Regions from separate parts of the Nocardioides humi genome, predicted to be linked through region 2. Evidence: riboswitches for the same ligand, from Rfam matches in the RefSeq annotation. Region 2 holds a riboswitch; the other holds the start of a gene.
What was found. Region 2 has a riboswitch for glycine ahead of gcvT (glycine cleavage system aminomethyltransferase GcvT). Riboswitches for the same ligand answer to the same signal wherever they lie in the genome.

Region 1 (4,707 bases), 300 kb from region 2:
GCAGAACCGGTCCAGCTCGGCCAGGTCCTCGGACTCGGTCGGCTCCACCATCAGGGTGCCGGCGACGGGGAAGGACATGGTCGGCGCGTGGAAGCCGTAGTCGATGAGCCGCTTGGCCACGTCGTCGACGGACACGCCGGTCGCGGCGGTGATCGGGCGCAGGTCGAGGATGCACTCGTGGGCGACCAGCCCGGAGTCGCCGCGGTAGAGCACCGGGAAGTGCTCGCCGAGCCGCGCGGCGACGTAGTTGGCCGACAGCACCGCGACCGCGGTGGCACGGGTCAGGCCCGCGCCGCCCATCATCCGGATGTAGGCCCACGAGATCGGCAGGATGCCGGCCGAGCCGAACGGTGCGGCGCTGATCGCGCCGGTGCCCTCGCGGCGGTCCGCGTCGGGGTGCAGCGGGTGCGTCGGCAGGTACGGCGCCAGGTGGGCGCGCACCGCGACCGGCCCGACGCCCGGGCCGCCGCCGCCGTGCGGGATGCAGAAGGTCTTGTGCAGGTTGAGGTGCGAGACGTCGCCGCCGAACCGGCCGGGCGCGGCGTAGCCGAGCAGCGCGTTGAAGTTCGCGCCGTCGATGTAGACCTGGCCGCCGTGCTCGTGGACGACATCGCACAGCTCGGTGATGGTCTCCTCGTAGACGCCGTGGGTCGACGGGTAGGTCACCATGATCGCGGCGAGGGTCTCGGCGTGCTGCGCGCACTTGGCGCGCAGGTCGTCGAGGTCGACGGTGCCGTCGTCGTTGGCCTTGACCACGACCACCTTCATGCCGGCCATCACCGCCGACGCCGGGTTGGTGCCGTGGGCCGAGGACGGGATCAGGCACACGTCGCGCTGGCCCTGGCCGTTGGCGCGGTGGTAGTTGCGGATGGCGAGCATGCCGGCGTACTCGCCCTGGGCGCCGGCGTTGGGCTGGATCGAGACCCGGTCGTAGCCGGTCACCTCGGCGAGCCAGCCCTCGAGCTGCTCGATCAGCTGCCGGTAGCCGTCGGCGTCCGCGGCGGGCACGAACGGGTGCAGGTTCGCGAACCCGGCCAGCGAGATGGGCTCCATCTCGGTGGTCGCGTTGAGCTTCATGGTGCACGAGCCGAGCGGGATCATCCCGCGGTCGAGCGCGTAGTCGCGGTTCGAGAGCCGCGCGAGATAGCGCAGCATCGAGGTCTCGTTGTGGTGGGTGTTGAACACCGGGTGGGTGAGGAAGTCGGTCGTCCGACGCTGCGCGTCCGGGATGCCGGCCAGCGGCTCGGTCGCGGCCGGCGCCACACCGAGGGCGGTGTGCAGCGCGCGCAGGGTCGGCGCGCCGGCGGTCTCCCCGAAGGAGATGCCGACGACGTCCTCGTCGACCTGCCGCAGGTGCACGCCCTCGGCCCGCGCGGCCGCCACGATCTCGCCGGCGCGCCCGGGGACCCGCACCTGCAGCGTGTCGAAGAAGGTGTCGCCGACCAGCTCGAAGCCGGCGCGGCTCAGTGACGCGGCGGCACGGCCGGCCAGCGTGTGGATGTCGCCCGCGATCGCCTTCAGCCCCTCGGGGCCGTGGTAGACGGCGTACATCCCGGCGGTCACGGCGAGCAGCACCTGCGCGGTGCAGATGTTGGACGTCGCCTTGTCGCGGCGGATGTGCTGCTCGCGGGTCTGCAGCGCGAGCCGGTACGCCGGGCGCCCCTCCGCGTCGACCGAGACGCCGACCAGGCGGCCGGGCAGCTGCCGCTCCAGGCCCTCGCGGACGGCGATGAAGCCGGCGTGCGGGCCACCGTAGAAGAGCGGGACGCCGAAGCGCTGCGCCGAGCCGACGACCACGTCGGCGCCGAGCGTGCCGGGCGCCTCGAGCAGGGTGAGCGCGAGCAGGTCCGCGGCGACGACCGCGAGGCCCCCGCGCTCGTGCACGGCCTCGACGACCGGCCGGATGTCGGCGACGCGGCCGGACGCCCCGGGGTACTGGACGAGCACACCGGACACCTCGCCGTCGGGCAGCCCGGCCGACAGGTCGGCGACGACGATCTCGATGCCGAGGCCCTCGGCGCGGGTGCGGACCACGTCGATGGTCTGCGGGAGCGCGTCGGCGTCGACGACGAACGGACCGGAGGCCTTCCGGTTGGCGCGGAAGGCCAGCGCGACCGCCTCGGCGGCCGCCGTACCCTCGTCGAGCAGCGACGAGCCGGCGGTGGTGAGCCCGGTCAGGTCGGCGACCATGGTCTGGAAGTTGATCAGCGCCTCGAGCCGGCCCTGCGAGATCTCCGGCTGGTACGGCGTGTAGGCGGTGTACCAGCTCGGGTCCTCCAGCAGGTTGCGGCGGATCACCGCGGGCGTCACGGTGGCGTGGTAGCCGAGCCCGATCATCGCCTCGCCGGGGACATTGGCCGCGGCCAGCGCCCGGAGCTCGGCGGCCGCGGTCTCCTCGTCGACGCCGGCGGGCAGGCCGAGCGGGTCGGTGGACCGGATGGACTTCGGCACGGCCGCCTCCATCAGCGCGTCCAGGGACGGGTGACCGAGGCGGTCGAGCATGGCCTCGACCTGGGCGTCGTCGGGACCGATGTGACGCCGGACGAAGGGGGCAGAGTCGAACGGTGCGCTCATGAGCAGGCAGGCTTCCTCAGGGATCGAAGACTTTCGAGCCCTCCCCCTCTGTCAGCGCGTCATCGCACCTTCAGAGTTGCCTGCTCCGCACGGTCCTGGCGCCTGAGAGGTTCCGGGGAGGGATTGCCCCTTCGGCGCAGGCACGGGGCCTGACTCTCCCGTGCAGCATCGACAGCGGGTACAGCCTACAGGCAATCAGCCGACACTGCGGGCGGCACGGCGCGCGGCGAGCTCGTCGCCGGCGACCGGGACGTCGGGGTCCGCCTCGTTGGCGTGCTCGCTCGGCAGCTGGGCCAGCGTGCCCTCGATCTCGCGCCAGACGCCGCCGATGGCGATGCCGAACACGCCCTGCCCGCCCTGGAGGAGGTCGATGACCTCGTCGTTGCTGGTGCACTCGTAGACCGAGGAGCCGTCGCTCATCAGGGTGACCTGGGTGAGGTCGTCGGTGCCCCGCTCGCGGAGGTGGCCGACGGCGGTGCGGATCTGCTGCAGCGAGATGCCGGCGTCGAGGAGCCGCTTGATGATCTTGAGGATCAGGATGTCGCGGAAGCTGTAGAGCCGCTGCGAGCCGGAGCCCTTGGCGCCCCGCACGCTCGGCTCGATCAGGCCGGTGCGGGCCCAGTAGTCGAGCTGGCGGTAGGTGATGCCGGCGGCGTTGCACGCGGTGGGGCCGCGGTACCCGAGGTCGCTGGGCAGCGGGGAGACGTCGTCGGTGAAGAGGAGGCCCTGCTCCTCGGCGGCAGCAGTCGCCGCGGTCGCGTCCTGACCGACCTTCTCGGGCTGCTGCTCGTTCACGGATCCTCCAGGTCGCGGCATTGCACTGCTGTGGTTTCGACTCCCTCACGGTACGGCCGCCGTGTCGGGCCGGTCAAAGACGTGGCCGGGCGTGTCGCCGAAAACCCTCATCCTCAACCTGAGGCTGAGGTCCGGTCCGGGTCAGCCCTCGGAGCCGAAGTCCTCCGGCGAGACATGGTCGAGGAACTCGCGGAACGCCTCGACCTCGTCCTCCTCCTCGGCCGGCGCCGCGAGCCCCGCCTCGGCGAGCACGTCGTCGGCGCAGTAGATGGTGGTGCCGGTCCGCAGCGCGAGCGCGATCGAGTCCGACGGCCGCGCGCTCACCTCCACCCCGGAGGCGAACACGAGCGTCGCGTAGAAGACGTTGTCGCGGACGTCGGTGATCCGGACCTCGCTCAGCTCGTTGCCGGTCGCGGTCAGCACGTCCTTCATCAGGTCGTGGGTCAGCGGCCGGGGAGGGACGACGCCCTGCTGGGCGAAGGCGATGGCGGTCGCCTCGACGGCGCCGATCCAGATCGGCAGGTAGCGCTCGCCCCCGACCTCGCGGAGCAGCACGATCGGCTGGTTGGACGGCATCTCCACCCGGACACCCATCACATCGACCTCGCGCATGGAGCCAGCCTACTTCGGTCCAGGTCGTCGAGGAGCCGAGGCCGGATCGGGACGCGGGTCAGATGCGCCGCAGCCCGGCCTTCACCAGGGTCGCGTGCAGGCGCACCGACAGCGCGGCGATCTCGCTGACCGCCTCCTCGGCACGCGCGCTGGCGCCGGCGTCGCGCCCCTTGCGCGGGGCGACGACCTGCTCGATCAGGCCGACCTCGCGGTCGGCGGCGGTCCGGAAGGCGCGCAGGTGCCGGGGCTCGATGCCGTAGTCGGCCAGCTCCCGCGCGGTCTGCGCGATCACCAGCGCGTCGGTGTCGTAGTGGCCCGTCGGGGACGGGCTGACGAGGGCGAAGGACTCGAGCTGCCCGAGGAGCTCCTCGTCGATCTCGGCCACCTTGACCAGCTCCTTGCGCGAGAGCCGCACCCGGTCGGTGCGACGGAACGACTCGGGGGCGGGCAGGCCGTCGGCGCCCAGGGCGACCGTGGGCACGGTCGGCACGACCGGCTCGGGCTCGGGCGGCGTCAGGCCGCGGTCGATGGCGTCGAGGTGCTCGCCGATCACCTTGAGCGGCAGGTAGTGGTCGCGCTGCATCCGCAGGATGTAGCGCAGCCGGTCGATGTCGCTCTCGGAGAACTTCCGGTAGCCGGCGGGCGTGCGCTCGGGCTTCACCAGCCCCTCCGCCTCGAGGAAGCGGATCTTGGGGATGCTGATGTCCTCGAAGTCGGCACGCAGCC
Region 2 (4,707 bases):
ATGAGCCCACTTTCTCGCAATCCCCCACCAAGCGCAGGTCGATCCCCAAAATTGATGACAGAACCGCTGCAGCGATCGCCCGGGGTCACCAGGGCGAGGGCTGGTAGTCCTTCACGAAGCAGCCGTACAGGTCCTCGCCCGCCTCGCCGCGCACGATCGGGTCGTAGACCCGCGCCGCGCCGTCGACCAGGTCGAGCGGGGCGTGCCAGCCCTCGGCCGCGATCCGCAGCTTCTCGTGGTGCGGCCGCTCGTCGGTGATCCAGCCGGTGTCGACCGCCGTCATCAGGATCCGGTCGGTCTCGAACATCTCCCCCGCGCTGGTGCGGGTCATCATGTTGAGCGCCGCCTTCGCCATGTTGGTGTGCGGGTGGCCCGGGCCCTTGTAGCGGCGCGAGAACTGGCCCTCCATCGCGCTCACGTTGACCACGTAGGCGCGGCGCGCACCCGCCGCCACGGCCGCCCGCATCGCGGGCCGCAGACGCGAGACGAGCAGGAACGGCGCGATGGAGTTGCAGAACTGCACCTCCAGCAGCTCCAGCGGGTCGACCTCGTCGACCACCTGGGTCCAGGAGTTGTTGGCCTGCACGTCCGGGATCAGGCCGCCGGCGTCGACCGCCGTCCCGGCCAGGTGCGCCTCCAGGGAGGCGCTGCCCGCCTTGAGGGCGAGCGCCGTCATCGACGCCGCGTTGTGGGCCGCCAGCGCCGACTCGCGCGACTCGCCCTCGTGGTGGGCCACGGCGGTGGCCTCCAGTGCACCGGCGATCGAGGCGGGGTGCGCCTCCGAGATCCGGTCGAAGGTCACCATCTCGGGCAGGTCGCGGCCGCCGGGCAGCGCCTCCAGCGGGGCCGACTCGCCCTCGATCAGGTGGGAGTAGGCGCCGGGCAGGCGTCGTACCGTCTGGCAGGCGTTGTTGACCAGGATGTCGAGCGGGCCGTCGGCCGCCACGTCGTCGGCCAGCGCGATGACCTGGGTCGGGTCGCGCAGGTCGATGCCGACCACCTTGAGCCGGTGCAGCCAGTCGCCGGAGTCCTCGAGGGCGGAGAAGCGGCGTACGGCGTCCTTCGGGAAGCGCGTGGTGATGGTCAGGTGCGCGCCGTCGCGCAGCAGCCGCAGCGCGATGTACATCCCGATCTTCGCCCGCCCGCCGGTGAGCAGCGCCCGCCTGCCCGTGAGGTCGGTGCGCTGGTCCCGCTTGGCGTGGCTCATCGCGGCGCAGCGCGGGCACAGCCAGTGGTAGAACGCGTCGACGAGGGTGAAGTCCTCCTTGCAGATGTAGCACCCGCGGGCGGTGAGCAGCTCCCCCGCGAAGGCGCCCTGCGCCGTCGAGACCAGCGGGATGCCGGCCGTCTCGTCGTCGATCCGCATCCGGGACCCGGTCGCCGTCCGCTCGATGATGTCCTGGTCGTGGCGCTGCCGCTCCATCCGGATCTCGGCCCGCCGGGACTTCTTGATCAGCTTGTACATGTACGACGCCGCCCGCTTCACCGTGCGGATGTCGTCGTGGTCCGGCGGCAGCAGCGGGAGCTGGCCGAGGACCTTGAGGGTGATCGCCAGCTCGTCGGGGTCGATCCCGGTCAGCTGCTCGGAGGGGTCGACGGAGTACGGGCTGGGCACCGGCAGATCGTACGTGCGCAGGCGTGGTCAGGTCGTCTCGGCCTCGGCGATCGCGATGGCCAGGCGCCGCAATTCGGGAAGGGCCTCGGCGTCCTTGGGCCGGTTCGCGCTCTCCTTGGACCGGATCACGTCGGCGAGACTCGCGATCCGCGGCTCACTTTCACCCACCCGGAATTCGCCGGGCATCACGCACCAGGTCGTCGAAGCCCTCGGTCCCGTTCGGGATCATGGAGATGTCGAGGTCGCCGTACCTCGTGGTCAGGTTGAGCACCGAGATGCCGGCGAGCGCCGTCGCGTCGGTGGAGAACGGCAGGCCCTCCTCGAGACCGTCGACGCGGATCTTGGCCTCGAGCGCACCGAGCGCATCGGCCAGCCGGGCCAGGTTCTCCCCGCTCCGCTCCGGCGTCACGTCGACGTCGGACGTCGGCCGGCTCGCGCCGTGGAGCACCGCCGCATAGCCGCCGATCACGACGAACTCGACACCGTGCTCGTCGAGGACGCCCAGGATGGGCTCGGGACGGAAGGCGCTCATATCGCGGGTCGGTACTTCTCGACGAATGCGTCAAGGCCGGCGTCGATCTCCGCCTGGCGGGCCGGATAGGCGGCCGCCCGACGGTCCAGCACTCGGTCGTGGTCGTCGAAGACCTCCAGCCGCAGGCGCAGCTCCAGGCCGATGGAGATCAGGATCGTGTCCAAGGTGGGAATGGTCGGCTGCATCCTGCCCGTCTCGATCCGGGCGATCGTCGAGCGCGGGACGCCGGCGGCGTCGGCGACCTGCTGCTGGGTGAGACCGGTGCGGATCCGGGCGTCCTTGAGCAGGTTGGCGGCGGTCCGCCGGATGTAGCCCGCGGTGGTGGGGCCGGCCAACTCGTCGAGATCCCTCATGGACCAAGCGTAGCCGATACGCTACACCGTCCCACGCTGCTACCCTCGTGCCCGACAACTGAACATCGCGCTGTTCGAACCCCGGCGGGAGAGTCCCGGGTCCCACGAGGACCGGGCGCCGAAGGAGCAAATCTCCCCACGAATCTCTCAGGCACCCTGACCGCCGGGTCGAGGCGAACTCTGGAAAGTCGGACCGGATCGACCGGCCCGCACCCACGGTGCAAGCCGCCCGACCGGGCGGTGAAGCTCTCAGGTAGCGATGACAGAGCGGGGAGGCAACCCAGCCACGAGCGCGGCGTCCGCCGCGCTCTCCACGAGGAAGCCTCCCGCATGACGACCGACCCCGACGGGTCCCCCGCGGCGTCCCCGCGCCGTACCCTCCTCCACGACGTCCACGCCGCGCTCGGCGCGTCGTTCACCGACTTCGCCGGCTGGCAGATGCCGGTCCGCTACGGCTCGGAGACGGCCGAGCACCGCGCGGTCCGCGCCACCGCCGGCCTCTTCGACCTCACCCACATGGGCGAGATCGAGCTGACCGGGCCGGGTGCCGGCGCGGCGCTCGACCACGCGCTCGTGGGCCGGCCGTCCGCGATCGGCGTCGGCCGCGCCCGCTACTCCATGATCTGTGCCGAGGACGGCGGGATCATCGACGACCTCGTCGTCTACCGGCTCGCCGACGAGCACTACCTGGTCGTCGCCAACGCGAGCAATGTCGCCGTGGTCGCGCCGGAGCTCGCCGCCCGCGCCCGGGGGTACGACGCCACGGTCCGCGACACGTCGGCGGACTGGGCGCTGCTGGCGGTCCAGGGCCCGGCGTCGGCGGCGATCGTCGCGGAGCTGACCGCGCTCGACGTGCCGTCGCTGAAGTACTACGCCATCGACGCCGGCACCGTCGCGGGCATCGACGTGCTGCTCGCGCGGACCGGCTACACCGGCGAGGACGGCTTCGAGGTCTACTGCCGGCCGGCCGAGGCGCCGGCCGTGTGGGCCGCGCTGCAGCGGGCCGGTGACCCGCACGGACTGGTGCCGGCGGGCCTCGCGTGCCGCGACACGCTCCGCCTGGAGGCGGGGATGCCGCTCTACGGCCACGAGCTCACCCGCGCCACCACGCCGTACGAGGCGAACCTCGGCCGGGTCGTCGTCCTCGACAAGCCCGGCGGCTTCGTCGGCCGGGAGGCGCTCGCGAAGCGCGAGGAGGACGGCCCGCAGCGGGTGCTCGTCGGCCTGGCGGCCCGCGGGCGGCGATCGCCCCGCGCCGGCTACCCCGTCGTCGACCCCGCGACCGGCGCCGAGGTCGGCGAGGTCACCAGCGGCTCCCCCTCGCCCACGCTGGAGCGGCCGATCGCGATGGCCTACGTGCCGCCGCGCCTCGCGGCGCCCGGCACCCGCCTCGCCGTCTCGCTGCGCGGCGCCCTCGAGGACGCCGACGTCGTCGACCTGCCCTTCTACACCCGCCCCCGCTGACCTCACCGACCTGCCAGGAGCCCACCATGAGCAACCCCACCCACCTCCAGTACACCGCCGAGCACGAGTGGATCAGCGCCGACGGCGACACCGCCCGGGTCGGCGTCACCGCGTTCGCCGCCGACGCCCTCGGCGACGTCGTGTACGTCGACCTGCCGGCCGTCGGCAGCGCCGTCACGGCCGGCGAGGCCTGCGGCGAGCTGGAGTCCACCAAGTCCGTCAGCGACCTCTACGCCCCCGTGACCGGCGAGGTGGTCGAGGTCAACGACGCCGTCGACGCCGACCCGAGCCTGGTCAACAGCGACCCGTTCGGCGCCGGCTGGCTGTTCGTCGTCCGGGTCACCGATCCCGGCGAGCTGCTCGACGCCGCGGCCTACGACGCGCTGGTGGAGGCCTGAGATGACGCAGCGGATGCTCGACCAGCCGCTCGCGGCGTACGACCCCGACGTCCATGCCGCCATCGCCGCCGAGCTCGCCCGCCAGCAGGGCACGCTCGAGCTGATCGCGTCGGAGAACCTCGCCCCCGTCGCCGTCATGGAGGCCCAGGGCTCGGTGCTGACCAACAAGTACGCCGAGGGCTACCCCGGCCGCCGCTACTACGGCGGTTGCGAGCACGTCGACGTCGTCGAGCAGCTCGCCATCGACCGGGTCAAGGAGCTGTTCGGCGCCGAGGCCGCCAACGTGCAGCCGCACTCGGGCGCGCAGGCCAACGCCGCCGCGATGTTCGCGCTGCTCGAGCCCGG

Region 1: linked by a shared signal. The riboswitch ahead of gcvP (aminomethyl-transferring glycine dehydrogenase) and the one ahead of gcvT (glycine cleavage system aminomethyltransferase GcvT) in region 2 are both predicted to bind glycine.

What each region holds. Positions count from the first base shown of each region.
Region 1 is NZ_CP041146.1:5,963,573-5,968,279, reverse strand. It holds gene gcvP (aminomethyl-transferring glycine dehydrogenase) at 1-2,574, opposite strand, end outside; glycine riboswitch at 2,655-2,745, opposite strand; gene FIV44_RS28765 (MerR family transcriptional regulator) at 2,770-3,369, opposite strand; gene FIV44_RS28760 (bifunctional nuclease family protein) at 3,511-3,981, opposite strand; gene ftsR (transcriptional regulator FtsR) at 4,040-4,707, opposite strand, start outside.
Region 2 is NZ_CP041146.1:5,661,488-5,666,194, reverse strand. It holds gene FIV44_RS27345 (endonuclease/exonuclease/phosphatase family protein) at 1-2, opposite strand, end outside; gene FIV44_RS27340 (SDR family NAD(P)-dependent oxidoreductase) at 86-1,615, opposite strand; gene FIV44_RS27335 (hypothetical protein) at 1,776-2,147, opposite strand; gene FIV44_RS27330 (helix-turn-helix transcriptional regulator) at 2,144-2,500, opposite strand; glycine riboswitch at 2,576-2,673, shown strand; glycine riboswitch at 2,674-2,776, shown strand; gene gcvT (glycine cleavage system aminomethyltransferase GcvT) at 2,831-3,964, shown strand; gene gcvH (glycine cleavage system protein GcvH) at 3,991-4,362, shown strand; gene FIV44_RS27315 (serine hydroxymethyltransferase) at 4,364-4,707, shown strand, end outside.